Regions from separate parts of the Arthrobacter sp. SlRoot2-15 genome, predicted to be linked through region 1. Evidence: riboswitches for the same ligand, from Rfam matches in the RefSeq annotation. Region 1 holds a riboswitch; the other holds the start of a gene.
The links. A riboswitch is a leader RNA that binds a small molecule or an ion and turns the genes downstream of it on or off. The one in region 1 is predicted to bind cyclic di-AMP.
Positions count from the first base shown of each region.

Region 2: linked by a shared signal. The riboswitch ahead of AC6I9V_RS05130 (M23 family metallopeptidase) and the one ahead of AC6I9V_RS15980 (NlpC/P60 family protein) in region 1 are both predicted to bind cyclic di-AMP.

Region 1 is NZ_AP046058.1:3,429,342-3,436,519, reverse strand. Features, by position in the region: gene AC6I9V_RS15985 (dihydrofolate reductase family protein) at 182-739, shown strand; gene AC6I9V_RS15980 (NlpC/P60 family protein) at 836-1,567, opposite strand; cyclic di-AMP (ydaO/yuaA leader) riboswitch at 1,572-1,734, opposite strand; gene AC6I9V_RS15975 (hypothetical protein) at 1,936-2,190, shown strand; gene AC6I9V_RS15970 (DNA alkylation repair protein) at 2,187-2,708, opposite strand; gene AC6I9V_RS15965 (glycoside hydrolase family 16 protein) at 3,125-4,090, shown strand; gene AC6I9V_RS15960 (hypothetical protein) at 4,481-5,791, shown strand; gene AC6I9V_RS15955 (MBL fold metallo-hydrolase) at 5,915-7,178, shown strand, end outside.
Region 2 is NZ_AP046058.1:1,139,827-1,147,004, reverse strand. Features, by position in the region: gene AC6I9V_RS05145 (MFS transporter) at 1-867, shown strand, start outside; gene serC (phosphoserine transaminase) at 857-1,987, opposite strand; gene AC6I9V_RS05135 (iron-dependent transcriptional repressor DtxR) at 2,273-2,968, shown strand; cyclic di-AMP (ydaO/yuaA leader) riboswitch at 3,118-3,329, shown strand; gene AC6I9V_RS05130 (M23 family metallopeptidase) at 3,334-4,161, shown strand; cyclic di-AMP (ydaO/yuaA leader) riboswitch at 4,309-4,467, shown strand; gene AC6I9V_RS05125 (NlpC/P60 family protein) at 4,732-5,472, shown strand; gene AC6I9V_RS05120 (HNH endonuclease) at 5,729-6,229, shown strand; gene mobA (molybdenum cofactor guanylyltransferase) at 6,279-6,980, shown strand; gene AC6I9V_RS05110 (DUF6457 domain-containing protein) at 6,964-7,178, shown strand, end outside.

The sequences.
Region 1 (7,178 bases):
CTTTCGGCAAGATGCTGCCGAAACGACCTGAGTGAGGGGATTCAGCCCGCCACCCGGACTCGGACCGGCACCATGTTGCCGGTCTCCGCGGGCAGAGGCGGCGGTTCCCGCCGTCGTTTCCCCCCGGAACGTTCTCCGCCGGACTGTTCCCCGGGGTCCGGTGCGCGCGTAGGCTCGGCGCATGCGGAAGATCATCTTTGCAATGCAGGTGTCCCTGGACGGGTTCATGGAAGGCCCCCACCGGGAGCTTGACTGGCACATGGTGGACGACGAGCTCCACAGCCACTTCAACGAGGAGCTCCGCACCATGGGCGCCTTCCTGGACGGCCGCATCACCTATGAGCTGATGGCCGCCTACTGGCCGACGGCGGACCAGAACCCGGCCAGCACGCCACCCGAGGCCGAGTTCGCGGGCATCTGGCGCGAGATGCCCAAGATCGTCTACTCCAAAACCCTGGAGAGCGCCGATTGGAACACCACGGTGGCGCGCGACGTCGTCGTCGAGGACATCCTGGCACTCAAGGCACAGCCCGGCGGCGACCTGGCCCTGGGCGGGGCCCGGCTGGCGGACAGCTTCCGACGGCTCGGACTGATTGACGAGTACTGGATCTACATCCACCCGGTGCTGCTGGGGCAGGGCACGCCGCTGTTCAAGCCCGCAGACAGCAGGGCCGCACTTACGCTCGCCGAAACTCGGACGTTCGGCAACGGAGTGGTCCGGGTGCGGTACACCAGCTGAGTTGCGGCGGACCAGCGAAAGCCGGTGGCCGGCTGTCGTAGCGACAACCGGCCACCGGCCTTCGGGAGCAGTGCTGGTGCAATGCCTACACGGTGCTTACGCTCCGGCGCGGACGAACGTCACACCGCCGGTGGCGGTCAGCCAGGAGAGCGGGTGCGAGATCGTCTGGTTGGATCCGTTCATGCCGCCGCTGATGGCCTGGCCGTTGCCGGCGTAGATGGCGACGTGGCCGGACTGGACGATCATGTCGCCCGGCTGCGGGTCGGCCACAACCTTGCCGTAGTTCATGAACTGCTGCGGACCCAGGTCGCCGACCGGGATGCCGGCAGCGCCGAGGGCCTTCTCGACCATGGCGGTGCAGTCCTGGGTGATGCCGATCTGGCTGTAGGCGGCCGACAGCATTGCGGCGTTGACTCCGCCGGCAGCCGGGGCCGGGGCCGGGGCAACGGCAGCCTGGGCCTGGACCGTGATCTTGGGGGCGGCCGGAGCCTGGGCAACCGCCGGTGCGGCGACGGGCTTGGGCTGCTCGACGACGGGCGCGGGCGTGGTGGCCACGGCCGGACGGTCGAAGCTGATCTGCACCGCGGAATCCGCGGTGACCGGCGCCGAAACCTTGCTGGCGACGTCGACGGATGATGCCGGTGCGGAGTCGCGCTCGGCCGGTGCGGACGCGGCATTGGCCGCCATGCCGCTCGTCAGGACGAGGCCGGACGCCGCCATAATGACTGCGGCCTGGCGGCCGACTGTGCCTGGCTTGACCGAAAATGCTGAGGTCCGTCCTGCGGGGACGTCGGAACGATGGCGCGCAGCAGTAGTGCGTGAAGTCATGTTGGTAGCCTCTCCCAATGCCTGCGAGGTGAGCTGTCGGATTCGGATGGGAGGCACCCGGCCGCGGGCCCGTCAGAGCGGGCTGCGCGGCTTCACCCCAAGACCCGCCGGAGCGGCAGGTAATAAGTGGTTTCCCCGTCTCTGCCAGAAGGTTGCATTCGGATTCCGGGCCGCGGCAGAGTTAGGCAATCGGCTCGGAAGCGCCCGTATCGGAAACAAACAGGCACCTATCCACGGTAACGGTACTGGGCGGTAATGTCACATTCAGGTAACGGGGGCGTGTCCTGGCGGGGAATTAGGCCTAGGGCGCCGGGCGCCGCCACGCATAGGATGGGCTCATCCAGCGTTCCCCGAGCGGAGGCCCTGTTATGAACCGGCACTGTGTCGCCATCTGCCAGCTAAGTGACCAGCCGCAGGAGGACTTCGACGTCAACACGGAGCTGCTGGTTCTCGAGGGCGGGGAAATCCACGTTGCCACCTGGGACGCCGAACCGCGCGACGGCGGATTCGACGTCCACGTCCTGAACGACCGTGTAGATGCCCTCGGCTTTATGGTCGTGACCGATTGGCAGTTCCTCGATGGCAAGGCCTACGCCGTGGTGGAGCGCAGGCCGTCCCGCTAGGGAACCTTGCGGCGCCTGCCACCGTCGGAGCGGAGTTCGCCCGCTGGTGCCAGCTGCGCCGCGCGGCGCAGCCACGGGTCCGGATCCTGCAGCCACCGTTCCAGCACAGCCTCGGCCCGGTTCCGGCTTACCCCGTCAAGACCCGCAATCAGCGGCCCGACGACGTCGACCGCCAGCGGATCCGCCAGCTCACGCAGGCGCGCACCGCGCAGGAAGCCTTCGATCCGGGTCAGGTCCGAGTTGTCCAGCATGGTGATACGGGACTGCAGCAGGACGACGGCGGCGAGGCGGCGTTCGAAGACCGGTACCGCCCACAACTCCGAGCTGAGCGCCGTGATCCCGTCACGGCCGAGGTGCCGGTAGCGGCGGAGCGCATCCCGGACCGCGCCCCGGACGGCGCCGACGGAGGCGCCGTAGGACCCGAGTTCCGGACCGAGACGGGACCGTGCCTCCTCGGCCCGCTGCCAGGTGCTTTCGCGCTGCAGCGCCGCATCAATGAAGTCACCCGCCTCGCTCATAGGTCCATTCTGTCGCAGCCGCCGGCCCGGTCCTGCAGCCGGGGTCAACCCTGCGCGGCAAACTTTCCGCGTGCGATGCTCTCTGCGGAGTGGGCCGGGTTCCCGTCGTAGGGTTCGTCGGAGATGTCGAGGACCTGCCGTCCGGATACAGCAGGGCCCCAGCTTCTTCTCCGGCCAGAGCACCAGGACCGGCAGGCGTTTTGCGAACGAAGGTTACGATCGGGTAACGTTGACGGCTGGCCCGAGGGCCAGGCCCGAACGCAGGGCCCCGGATGCCCGCTGTGCAGGGCGCCGCCGCGCCATTCGGCGCCTGCTCGCCCTGTCCGCCAGGCGGGGCTGAAAGAAGCTGCAAGACGCTCGCCAGCGGCCCGACCGCGCCTGACGCTTGCGCCAATTCAATAGCCCGGAGGGGTCACTTGTTCAAGAAGATTGCCATCACCGTTACCCTCGGTGCCTTGTCGCTGACCGGATGCAGCGCTGCGTCCTCAGCCGGTACCGCCGCGCCCACCAAGGCGGCCAGCCCGACGTCGTCTGCCCGGGCAGCATCCCCGACGTCGGCGCCGGCCACCTCCGCCGCCGCTCCGGCCCCCGCGGAAACCACCGCAGCGGCCCCGGCAACTCCGCCGGCTGCCGCACCGGCGGCCCCCAGCACTCCCCCGGCCGTGCCGGCCGAAGCACCCGCGGTGCCGGCAGCGCCCGCAGTGGCACCGGCCCCGGCAGCCCCCGCCGGCGACGGAGCACAGGCCGCGGCCGCCCTGGGCTGGGGTCCCGTTCTAGCCGGCGACGAATTCTCCTACGCCGGCGCCCCGGACGCCACCAAGTGGGGCGTCTTCAACGGCGCCGGACATGCCGGCAAGGGCGTCCGCAGCCCGCAGGCGTGGTCAGTGGCCAACGGCGTCGCCACGGTCACCGGCGACGCGGCCGGCACCACCGGCGGGATGTCGGCAAAGTTCGGCCAGCAGAAGTACGGCCGCTGGGAGACCCGGATGAAGACCAACGCCCGCGACCCCGAGTACCACCCCGTGCTGCTGCTGTGGCCGAACAACAACACCTCGCCGAACTGTGCCGAGGTGGATTTCGCGGAAGGCACCTCGAACACCGCTGCCATGAAATTCTTCCTGCACTACGCCTGCAGCGGCGGAGACTTCCAGACGACGGCGGCCACGCCCGTGGACACGACGCAATGGCACAACTACGCGGTGGAGTGGACGCCGGCCGGGATCACCGGCTACATCGACGGCGTGAAAACGTTCAGCGACACCAACCCGGCGCACCAGCCCACGGTCGGCATGCACCAGACGATGCAGCTCGACTGGTTCCCCGACGGCACCGCCACCAGCCCGTCGCAGATGCAGGTCGACTGGGTCCGCGTCTACCAGTAGGACAGAGGCGGGCGGCGCAGTATCCGTCACCGCAATACCTAAGGCATCGTCACACCACAAAGGCACCATCTTCGGCTGAGGACGGTGCCTTTGTGGCGCCGGGCATAAATCCTCTGGTGCCGCCGGAGCGCGGGGCGGAAGCTGGGCGCAGCACATCTTTCGACGGCAGGGAGTCCAGTCGTGCGCCCAGGTGCTGCAACAAGAACCAGAATCCCCGGCGGTCCCCCGTGGCGACAGCGCTGGTTTCTGGCCTGCGCCGCGGCCGCGCTGGCATTGAGCGGCTGCACACCCGGATCACCATCCCCTCCTTCTGCCAGCAGCCGCCCCGCCTCGTCCGCCGCCGAGTCCCCCTCCCCTGCCGGCGCCTCAGCGTCTCCGGCGGGTGATGCGGTGCTCTCCGACGAGGAACTGATGTCCCTGGTGGACCGGGCGATCAACGGCAGCCAGCAGGGCGCCGGGAGGGTCTCAAAGAGCGCGGACCTGCGGACGCGCCTTCAGGGACGGCCTGCACCCGCGCAGGGGCCCGCCGTCGAGCCCGGTGAATGCGGCGTCTTCCAGCCGCACAGCGCGCCGACCAGCAGCGCAGACCTGGACATGAATTTCGCGGCCGGCGTCCTGACGCTCACCGGAGCGTGGTCCCGCGAGGCCGTGGCCTTTGTGCTGGCCAGGAGCGCGCCCCGGGACACGGTGGTTGCCGCGGACTTCGCCTACGCCGACGAGCAGGCCGCCACCTGCGCGAGCTTCCGGCAGGCCTCCGCGGACTCGCCGCCGACCACCGTCCGGCTGCTGACCGTCCCTGAACTGGGGGAACGGGCCTACGCCCTGGTTTCGAGCCCGGCCGCAGCAGCAGATACTGCCCCGGCTGCCGGCACCGTGTCCCTGCAGGTCCTCAAGGGAACAGTGTCTCTCGGGCTCAGTCGGCAGGTGCCGGCCAATCCGTCCGACGACGAACTCCAGTCCGCCCTGGCGCCGCTGCTCGGGCTGGCCCAGAAGCTGGTCCGGGAACTGGCCGGCGGCGCCCCGGCCGCCAGTGTGCCGCCCAGCCCGACGTCGAAACCGCCGTCGGAACCGCCGTCGGCGCACCCCGCACCAGCCCAACCACCGTCCCGGCAGGCACCCGAACTTCAGAGCCCGGAGCAACTGGCGCGGCTGCTGCAGGGCATTACCGGGCCCAACGGAAGCCCGGCCCAGGTGCTGGAAGGCCGCTACGCCCCCACGGAACCGGCAACACCCGCGGATCCGGCCGCCCCACACTGCATCTACGACGACGCGGCGTACCTCGCCTCGCTGGGCGGAGCAGCCACCGTGGTGGCCGAGATCCCCGGCACCGGCCAGGCACCCGACCAGATCAGCCTGCGGCTCATCGGCCTGCCCGCGCCGTCACCGGACGGGTCAGCTTTCGACCGACGGGCCGCCGATCTGGCCGGCTGCACCACGGTTCAGGAGCAGCTGCCTTCGGCTGGGTCCCGGACCTGGTCGCCGCTCAATCACCCCATCGTCGATACCAGCGGGCAAACCGGCTACGCCGTTGTGTACATGCTTCCCGACGGAACCGGCGTCCGGCATGTCCTGGTGGGTGCCCGTAAGGGCAGGCTCTGCGTCGAAACCGAAACCAAGACCCTCTCCGACAGCGCCGTCCAGCAGGCGGCGGACGGCCTGGCGGCAACCATCAACAAGGTGATGGCCAGGGTTGGCGGCTAGGCACCGTCCCGGGCGGCCGAAGCCGTCCGGACGCAGCTTGCGTGATACCCCCGGGGGTATTATTGTTGAAGTCAGAAGAGGAAGGAATCCCTTCCCCGTCTACATCAAGAAGGAGCACCCTGAATGCTTATCGAGCGCATCTATGACGAAGACCTCGCCCAGGCCAGCTATTTCATCGGCTGCCAGGCCAAGGGAGAGGCGCTGGTCGTTGATCCCCGGCGCGACATCGCCGTCTACGAGGACCTCGCCGCCGCCAATGGCATGAAGATCGTGGCCGTCACCGAGACCCACATCCACGCCGACTTCCTCTCCGGCACCCGGGAACTGGCCGCCGCAACCGGCGCCACCGCCTACGTCTCCGGCGAGGGCGGAGCCGACTGGCAGTACGGCTTCGACGCCGAACGCCTGCACGACAATGAAGAGATCACCCTCGGCAACATCACGGTCAAGGCATTGCATACCCCCGGCCACACGCCCGAGCACCTGTCCTTCCTGATCACCGACGGCGCGTTCGCGAACGCCCCCGGTTACCTGCTCTCCGGCGACTTCGTGTTCTCCGGTGACCTGGGCCGGCCGGACCTGCTCGACGAGGCCGCCGGCGGCGTCGATACGCGCTTCGAGGGCGCGAAGCAGCTCTTCGCCAGCCTCCGGGACAAGTTCCTGACCCTGCCGGACCACGTCCAGGTCCACCCCGGCCACGGCGCCGGCAGTGCCTGCGGCAAGGCCCTGGGCGCCATCCCCTCCTCCACCGTCGGCTACGAACGGCTCTACGCCTGGTGGGGCCCTTACCTCGCCGCCAACGACGAGCAGGGCTTCATCGACGAGCTCCTCGACGGCCAGCCCGACGCGCACGCTTACTTCGCCCGGATGAAGCGTGAAAACCGCGAAGGCCCGGCCGTGATGGGCGAGCGGACCCCGCTGGCCGAACTCGCCACCGCCGACGTTGCCGCCGGCCTGGCCGACGACACCCTGACCTTCGTGGACACCCGCCCCAACGGCCAGGTCCACGAGGGCACCGTTGCCCGGTCGCTGAACATCCCGGCCGGCAAGTCCACCGCCAGCTTCGGCGCCTGGGTCGTGAACCCCGAAACCGACAAGAACCCGCTGGTCCTGCTCGCGTCCAGCCAGGCTGACGCGCAGGAGATGTGGGACCACCTCGTCCGCGTCGGCATCGACAACGTCGCCGGCTACCTCACCAGCCTCGAGGGCCTGCCTGCCAGCACCCCGAAGCTGATCCAGCCGGAGGAACTCGACGGCTTCGACGCTGCCATGGTCCTGGACGTCCGGAACCGCACCGAGCACACCGCTGGCCACATCCCGGGCTCGTACCAGCTCAGCGGCGGCCGCGTGATGTGGCACCTGGATGAGCTCCCGGCCGAGGGCACCA
Region 2 (7,178 bases), 2.3 Mb from region 1:
GCCTCGTTCAACGTGGCGCGGATGATCGGGCCCGCCGTCGCCGGGCTGCTCACCGTGGCCATCGGGCCCGGCTGGGTGTTCCTGGTCAACACCGTCACCTTCCTGGCGCTGCTCCTGAGCCTGGCCAAGATCCCCGGAGCCTCGCTGCGGCAGCTGCCCCGGGCGCCGGCGGGCAAGGGGCGGATCCGCGAGGGCCTGCGGTATGTGCGCTTCCGGCCGGACATTGTGGTGGTGCTGGTGGCGGTGTTCATCGTGGGAACCCTGGGACTGAACTTCGTCCTCTTTATTGCGGCCATGGTCGGCACCGAATTTGGCCTGGACGCCGGCGCTTTCGGCCTGATGAATTCGATCATGGCGATCGGATCGGTCGCCGGCGCGCTGCTCTCGGCCGGACGGGGACGGCCGCGGATGCGCGTGATCTTCGGGGCGGCCGGCGCCTTCGGCCTGACCTCCGGCCTCGCGGCGCTGGCGCCCGACTACTTCTGGTTCGGCGTCGCGCTGGTACCAGTGGGCCTCTTCGCGATCACCATGATGACCAGCGCCAACGGCTACGTCCAGACCACCACGGATCCGGTGATGCGCGGGCGGGTGATGGCGCTGTACATGGCGATTTTTATGGGCGGCACCCCGATCGGCGCCCCGCTGGTGGGGTGGGTGGCCAATGTGGCCGGGGCCCGCTGGTCCATGGGCGTGGCCGCGGCCTCGGGCGTGGCCGCGGCCGTGATCGGCATGGTCTGGATCGTCCGGGCGAAGCAGCTGCGGATCGCCTTCAACCGCCGAGCCCGCGGGCTGCGCTACTTCCGGGTCGTCCCTGCCGCCGGCCGGGAGGAAAACGGCGGCGGGGACGCCGGCGGCGCTACTGCTTGAGCTCGCCCACGACGAAGTCGATGCACTCCAGGAGCGCGGACACGTCGTCGGGCTCGATCGCCACGAAGGTGGCGATGCGCAGCTGGTTGCGGCCCAGCTTGCGGTACGGCTCGGTGTCCACGATGCCGTTGGCGCGCAGGACCTTGGCGACGGCAGACGCGTCAATCGAATCGTCGAAGTCGATCGTGGCGATCACGTTGGAGCGGTCCTCGGCCCGGGCCACAAACGGCGTGGCATAGGGGGAGGCCCCGGCCCAGCGGTAGATGCGGCCGGCCGAGTCGGCGGTCCGCGCGGCGGCGAAGTCGAGGCCGCCGTTGGCGTTGAGCCACTGCACCTGCGCCTCCAGGGTGACCAGGGTGGCCAGGGCCGGGGTGTTGTAGGTCTGGTTCAGCCGTGAATTGTCGATTGCGGTCTGGAGATCGAGGAAGTCCGGGATCCAGCGGCCGCTCGCCTTAACCCGGGCGGCACGCTCGAGGGCGGCCGGGGAAAACAGCCCCAGCCAAAGGCCGCCGTCGGAGGCGAAGTTCTTCTGCGGGGCGAAGTAGTACACGTCCGCCTCGGCCACGTCCACGTCCAGGCCGCCGGCCGCGGAGGTGGCGTCAACCAGGACCAGGGAGCCGTCGTCGGCGCCGGGCACGCGCCGGACCGGGGCAGCAACACCGGTGGACGTCTCGTTCTGCGGCCAGGCGTAAACATCGACGCCGGCCTCGGCCCGGGCCGCGGGGCGGGTGCCCGGCTCGGAGGTGATAATCGAGGATTCGGCCAGGAACGGGGCCTTGTTGGTGGCGGCGGCGAACTTCGAGCCGAACTCCCCGAAGGACAGGTGCTGTGCCTTGTTCTCCACGAGGCCGAAGCTGGCGATGTCCCAGAACGCCGTGGAGCCGCCGACGCCGAGGATGACCTCATAGCCGTCGGGGGCGCGGAAGAAGTCGCTGAGGCCGGTGCGGATCGACCCCACGAGGTTCTTGACCGGAGCCTGCCGGTGCGAGGTGCCCAGCAGCGTCTCCGACGCCGCGGACAGGGCCTGGATCTGCTCCGGCCGGACCTTCGACGGACCGGCGCCAAAGCGGCCGTCCTTGGGCAGCAGGTTCGCGGGAATGGTGATGCTGGTGTCGCTCACAGTGGCTCCAATTGTCGGCTGGGTGCGTGGCGTGGCCCGGGCGGATGGTGCGGGGGCTGCGGCCGGGGACCTGCCCTTATTCTGCCCGACGGTCCCGGGCAGGCGGGAAAATCGTCCGTCATAGTCCGGTCACTGAGACGGCCCGGGCGGGAGGTCCGCAGATTATCCGGAGTAATTCAAAATAGGCTAGGCTGTGCGGTGATGTACGGCGGATCTCGCCGGGGCGCATCCTGCACGCGGTACGGTGGGAATGACGCAAGGACGGCGCTCGAGGAGCTGAGCTGAATGACGGATCTGATCGATACCACCGAGATGTATCTCCGGACCATCCTGGAACTTGAAGAAGAAAACATCGTCGCCCTCCGCGCCCGCATCGCCGAACGGCTCCGCCACTCCGGTCCCACCGTGTCCCAGACCGTCGGCCGGATGGAACGCGACGGCCTGGTGGTTGTCTCCGGCGACCGGCACCTTGAGCTGACCGACGCGGGGCGCAAGCGCGCCATCGAGGTGATGCGCAAGCACCGGCTGGCCGAGCGGCTCCTGGCCGACGTGATCGGACTCGATTGGGCCTACGTCCACGAGGAAGCGTGCCGCTGGGAGCATGTGATGAGCGAACGGGTTGAACGGCGCATCTTCGAAATGCTGGACCACCCCACCGTGTCCCCGTACGGAAATCCGATTCCCGGGCTCGCGGACCTGGGCGGTCTCCCGCCGTCGGAGGCCGCGGGCGGGGTCGTGAACCTGCTCGATGCCATGGCCGGCTACGGCGCTGACTCCCGGATCACCGTGAGCCGCCTCGCCGAGCCCATCCAGGTGGAACCGGAGCTGCTGGTGCAGCTCGACGAGGGCGGAATCCGGCCCGGCGCCCGGGTCTCGCTGGAACGCGTGGGGGAGTACATCTCGGTCCGGGTCCCCGATATCGAGGGCGCCCTTGAACTGCCTCCCGAGGTCGCGGCCCACGTCTTCGTTACGCTCGGGTAACTTGTCCGAACCGCCGTCCTGGGCGTGGGGGCCAAGTTGTGCACAGGGGAGATAACGAAATTATTACTGCCTGTCTTAATCGCCTATAGTTATGAACTGGCACTGATACTAAAGCGTTATCTGATCCGAAGCCGAGCTCTGCCAGCGGATCAGTAGGCGAGTCACCTTCTGGCAGAGGCGGGGGAACCACTACCGGCTGTTGATCCAACAGCCTTGGGGTGAAGTCCGCTAGCGGCAAGCAATCTCCATGAGGCCTCCCTTGGATGCCCCTGTGTCTGGATGCTTGCACCGGCGGACCGGGTCTTTGATCTCTCTGACCCGAATCCGACAGCTAACTTCGCAGGCTATCCAGAGAGGAACCGTAGTTGACCACCGAGACCGTCAGGGGCCGCCGTCGTGCGACCGGTCCCGCTCCGGAGCCGCGCCCGGCCGCCGTCGTAACCGCCGGGCGCCCGCGTGACGCGCACCGCGACGAACGCCGCGGCCGGCGCAGTGCGTTCCGTCAGATAACCGACTTTGCCGCTGTCAGCGGCGTCGGGCAGAAAGCCGGCATCGCCCTGGCGGCCACCGGCCTGGTCCTCACCTTCACAGTCCCGGCCACCGGCCCAGTGATGGCCACCGACTCCACGGACTCCGCCAAGACCGGCTCGGTTTCCGCCGCGGCGCAGCCCGAAGTCAAGGCCTCCGCTGCCCAGATTGACTTCAACCGCACAGCCGTCACCACCAAGGGCGACCCGGACGGCAAGCTGAAGCAGCTGCTCAGCGCCCAGTCCGCCAGCACGATCACCCGGGCGGCCTCGGCCGGCAGCCTCGGCCACCCGCTGGACACGATGGTCACCGCCTCGCCCTTCGGCTATCGGATCAGTCCCATCACGGGCGCCGTCGGGGAATTCCACCGCGGGCAGGACTACGCCGCCCAGTGCGGCACCGCCGTGCATGCCGCGGCCAGCGGCACCGTAACCTTTACCGGCTGGCACCCCTACGGGGGCGGCAACCGCGTCGTGATCGACCATGGCAATGGCCTGGAGACCACGTACAACCACTTGTCGTCCTCCACTGTCCGCGTGGGCCAGCAGGTTTCCCGCGGCGACGTGGTGGCGATGAGCGGCACCACCGGCGCCTCCACCGGCTGCCACCTCCACTTCGAGGTGATGGTCAACGGGGAAGTCGTTGATCCGCTGGGCTGGCTCTAAGCCGAGCCGAGGGACCACTCGCATTTCTGTGACACGCCGTGATCTGAATGTGACATTGAGTCCCAACTGCTGTACCGTATGAAGCACGCCAACTTCTCCGAAGTTGGCGCTCTTGAGTGGATTGCCTAACTCTGCCACCGCTCAAGGTCCGTTCGCATGACATCGTCTGGCAGGGGCGGGGGAACCAATTTTGGTCTTCGCAAGAAGACCTTGGGGTTAAGTCGCAAAGCTTCCCAGGAAGCGGCGCGGCCGGGTGACTCCCATCCGAATCCGACAGCTCACCTCGTAGGCATTGGGAGAGGCTACTTTCGTGTCTTCACGCCACAATGCTGCGCGTTCTCGCGCTGGCGAGGCTCAGTTGAGCCCGCTGAACTCCATGCTCCGCGCTGCCCTTGTCGGCGCCCGGACTGGATCTCACAACGCAGTTCCCGCTTTTGGCGCGTCTTCGCAGTACACCCTTCGCTAAAGAAACCCGTTTCGGGGCGATCCGGCGTACCCCCAAGATGCCGGAGCGTCCTCAGTCCCGCCTGAATTGAGCGCGGACAAAAGGATCACGAAAGAGAGAACTGAATGACTACTCGTGCAACCATTGCACGCCACCGCGCGGAGGTCACCAAGACCAACTCGCTGGCTGTCATTGCTAAGGCCGTCGGCGACAACGCCGGTGGTATGGGTCGCCAGGCTGCGGTTATCGCTGCAGCCTCCGGCCTGGTGCTGACCAGCGGTATCGCAGCCAACGCTGCCGAGACCAACGTTCAGCGCGAGTCGACCTCCGCTTCCGCCCTGGAAGTGCAGTCCACCTCACCGGCCACGATCTCCGCGGCCTCCAGCATCGCGATCTCCTACGAGAAGCCCGCTGTTACCACCGCACCGGCCCCCGTCGAGGCTCCCAAGCCCGTCGTCAAGGTCAAGGAAGCTGCCGCTTCCACCGGCAACGCGGTGACCGCCTCCCTGGCCACGAAGGCTCCGGCTGCTGTCAGCGGCATGGGCGCTTCGATCGCCGCTGCTGCCTACGCGCAGATCGGTGTCTCCCAGGACTGCACCATGCTGGCCACCAACGCGCTGGCCGCAGTTGGCATCAACTACCACGGCTGGCCGGCAGGTTACCTGTCCCTGGGCCGCACCGTGAGCGCTGCTGAAGCTCAGCCGGGCGACCTCGCCTACTACCAGAACGGCGGCATGGGCATGGCCCACATCGCTGTTTACGTCGGCAACGGCATGGCCGTCCACGGCGGCTGGAACGGCGGAACCACCGCGCTGTACAGCGTCAACGTCGGCTCCGGCCCGGTCTTCATCCGCGTCGGCGGCTAAGACTGAATCCCGGCGCCCGCCGGAAGCATCGTGAAGGACCCCTGCCCGCGGCAGGGGTCCTTTGCGTTGCCCGGGGCGCAGTGCCGACCCGCCCCCCGGACCCTGCGGCGGACCCAGCCGCGGGGGCGCGCCGAAACAAAATTCGGTAAACCTGGCCTGCCGTGTTTACTCTTGTGGTGTCGATCCATAGCCCGACCATGCACAGGGCAGCCGGCCCTCGTGCCCCTGGCGGGTGCGGCCGTGAAGAGGTATGCGGATGCGCACTCTCGTTCTGAATGCTGGATATGAACCGCTGGCGGTAGTCACCTTCCGCCGGGCGCTGGTCCTTGTGCTGACGGGGAAGGCCAGTGTGGTGGCCGAAGGCGACGATCCCGTGGTGGGCCCGCAGGATATCCTCGGCCGGCCCTCCGTGATCCTGCTGAACAGGTACATCAGGCCGCGCTACAACACTCTGACGGCGGTCAGCCGCAGGGGGGTGCTGCGCCGCGACAACCACCGCTGCGCCTACTGCGGCAAGGCGGCCCACACCATCGACCATGTCCAGCCCAAGTCCCGGGGCGGCGCGGATTCGTGGGAAAACCTCGTCGCCGCCTGCCTGCGCTGCAACAATGCCAAGGGGGACCATACACCCGGGGAAATGGGCTGGAAACTCGGCTTCCTTCCCGGCCCGCCCAAGGGCACCATCTGGCAGATCAAGGAGCTGGAGAAGCCCGCCCCGGCCTGGGACCCGTTCCTGCTTCCCGAAAAGGCACACTGAGCATCCCGAGCTGACGCCCGTTGCCCGCCGCTGCGGCTAGGCTGGGCGGGTGGAATTCGACGCCGTTATCCTCGCCGGGGGCAGGTCAACCCGCCTCGGCGGCGTGCCCAAGGCCCGGCTGGCGGCAACCGGCACCAGCTTGCTGGACCTTACCCTCAAGGCGGCCGGCGGGGCCCGCCGGATCGTGGTGGTCGGGCCGGAACTGGGCGGCCTCCCGCCTCAGGTGCTTCGTTGCCGCGAGGAGCCCCCGTTCTCCGGACCCGCAGCCGCCATCGCCGCAGGCCTCGCGGCCCTGGCCGGAGAGCATGCCGGGGCCGGGGAGCAGGCAGCGGGTGGACCGGCGGCCCAGACCCTGGTGCTCGCCTGCGACATGCCGAGGGTCGCCGCCGCCGTCGGCGCCCTGCTGGCGGCGGCGGACGGCCCGGCCGAAGGTCCGGGCGGCGGCCGTGACGGGGTCATGGCAGTGGCGCCGGACGGACGCACCCAGCCCCTCGCCGGCCTTTATCGCACGGCCGCGCTACAACGCGCCGTCGGCGACGCGGCCCGGCGCAACGCCCTCGAGGGGGGCTCCGTCTTCGCCCTGCTTGCTAGTCTTGAACTGCGGACGGTTCCGGTTCCGCCGGGTTCCACTGACGACGTGGACACCTGGGATGACGCTTCCGCCCTGGGGGTATCAGACCCCGGTCCAGGCCGGTCCGGAAACGGGCGGCCGAATTCGACTTTGGAGGCAAACGGTGAAAAGCCAGGATGAGACGCTGGAGGACTGGTGCCGGGCACTGCTCCAGGCCCTGGAACTCGAGGACGTCGAAATCGACATCAACGAAGTGCTGGGGCTCGCCGGAGTTGCCGCGCACTCCGTCGTCCGACCCGCAGCTCCGCTGACGACCTTTATTGCCGGGTTCGCGGCCGGGCTGGCCTCCGGTTCCGGGCAGGCGCCGGACAGCGTGTC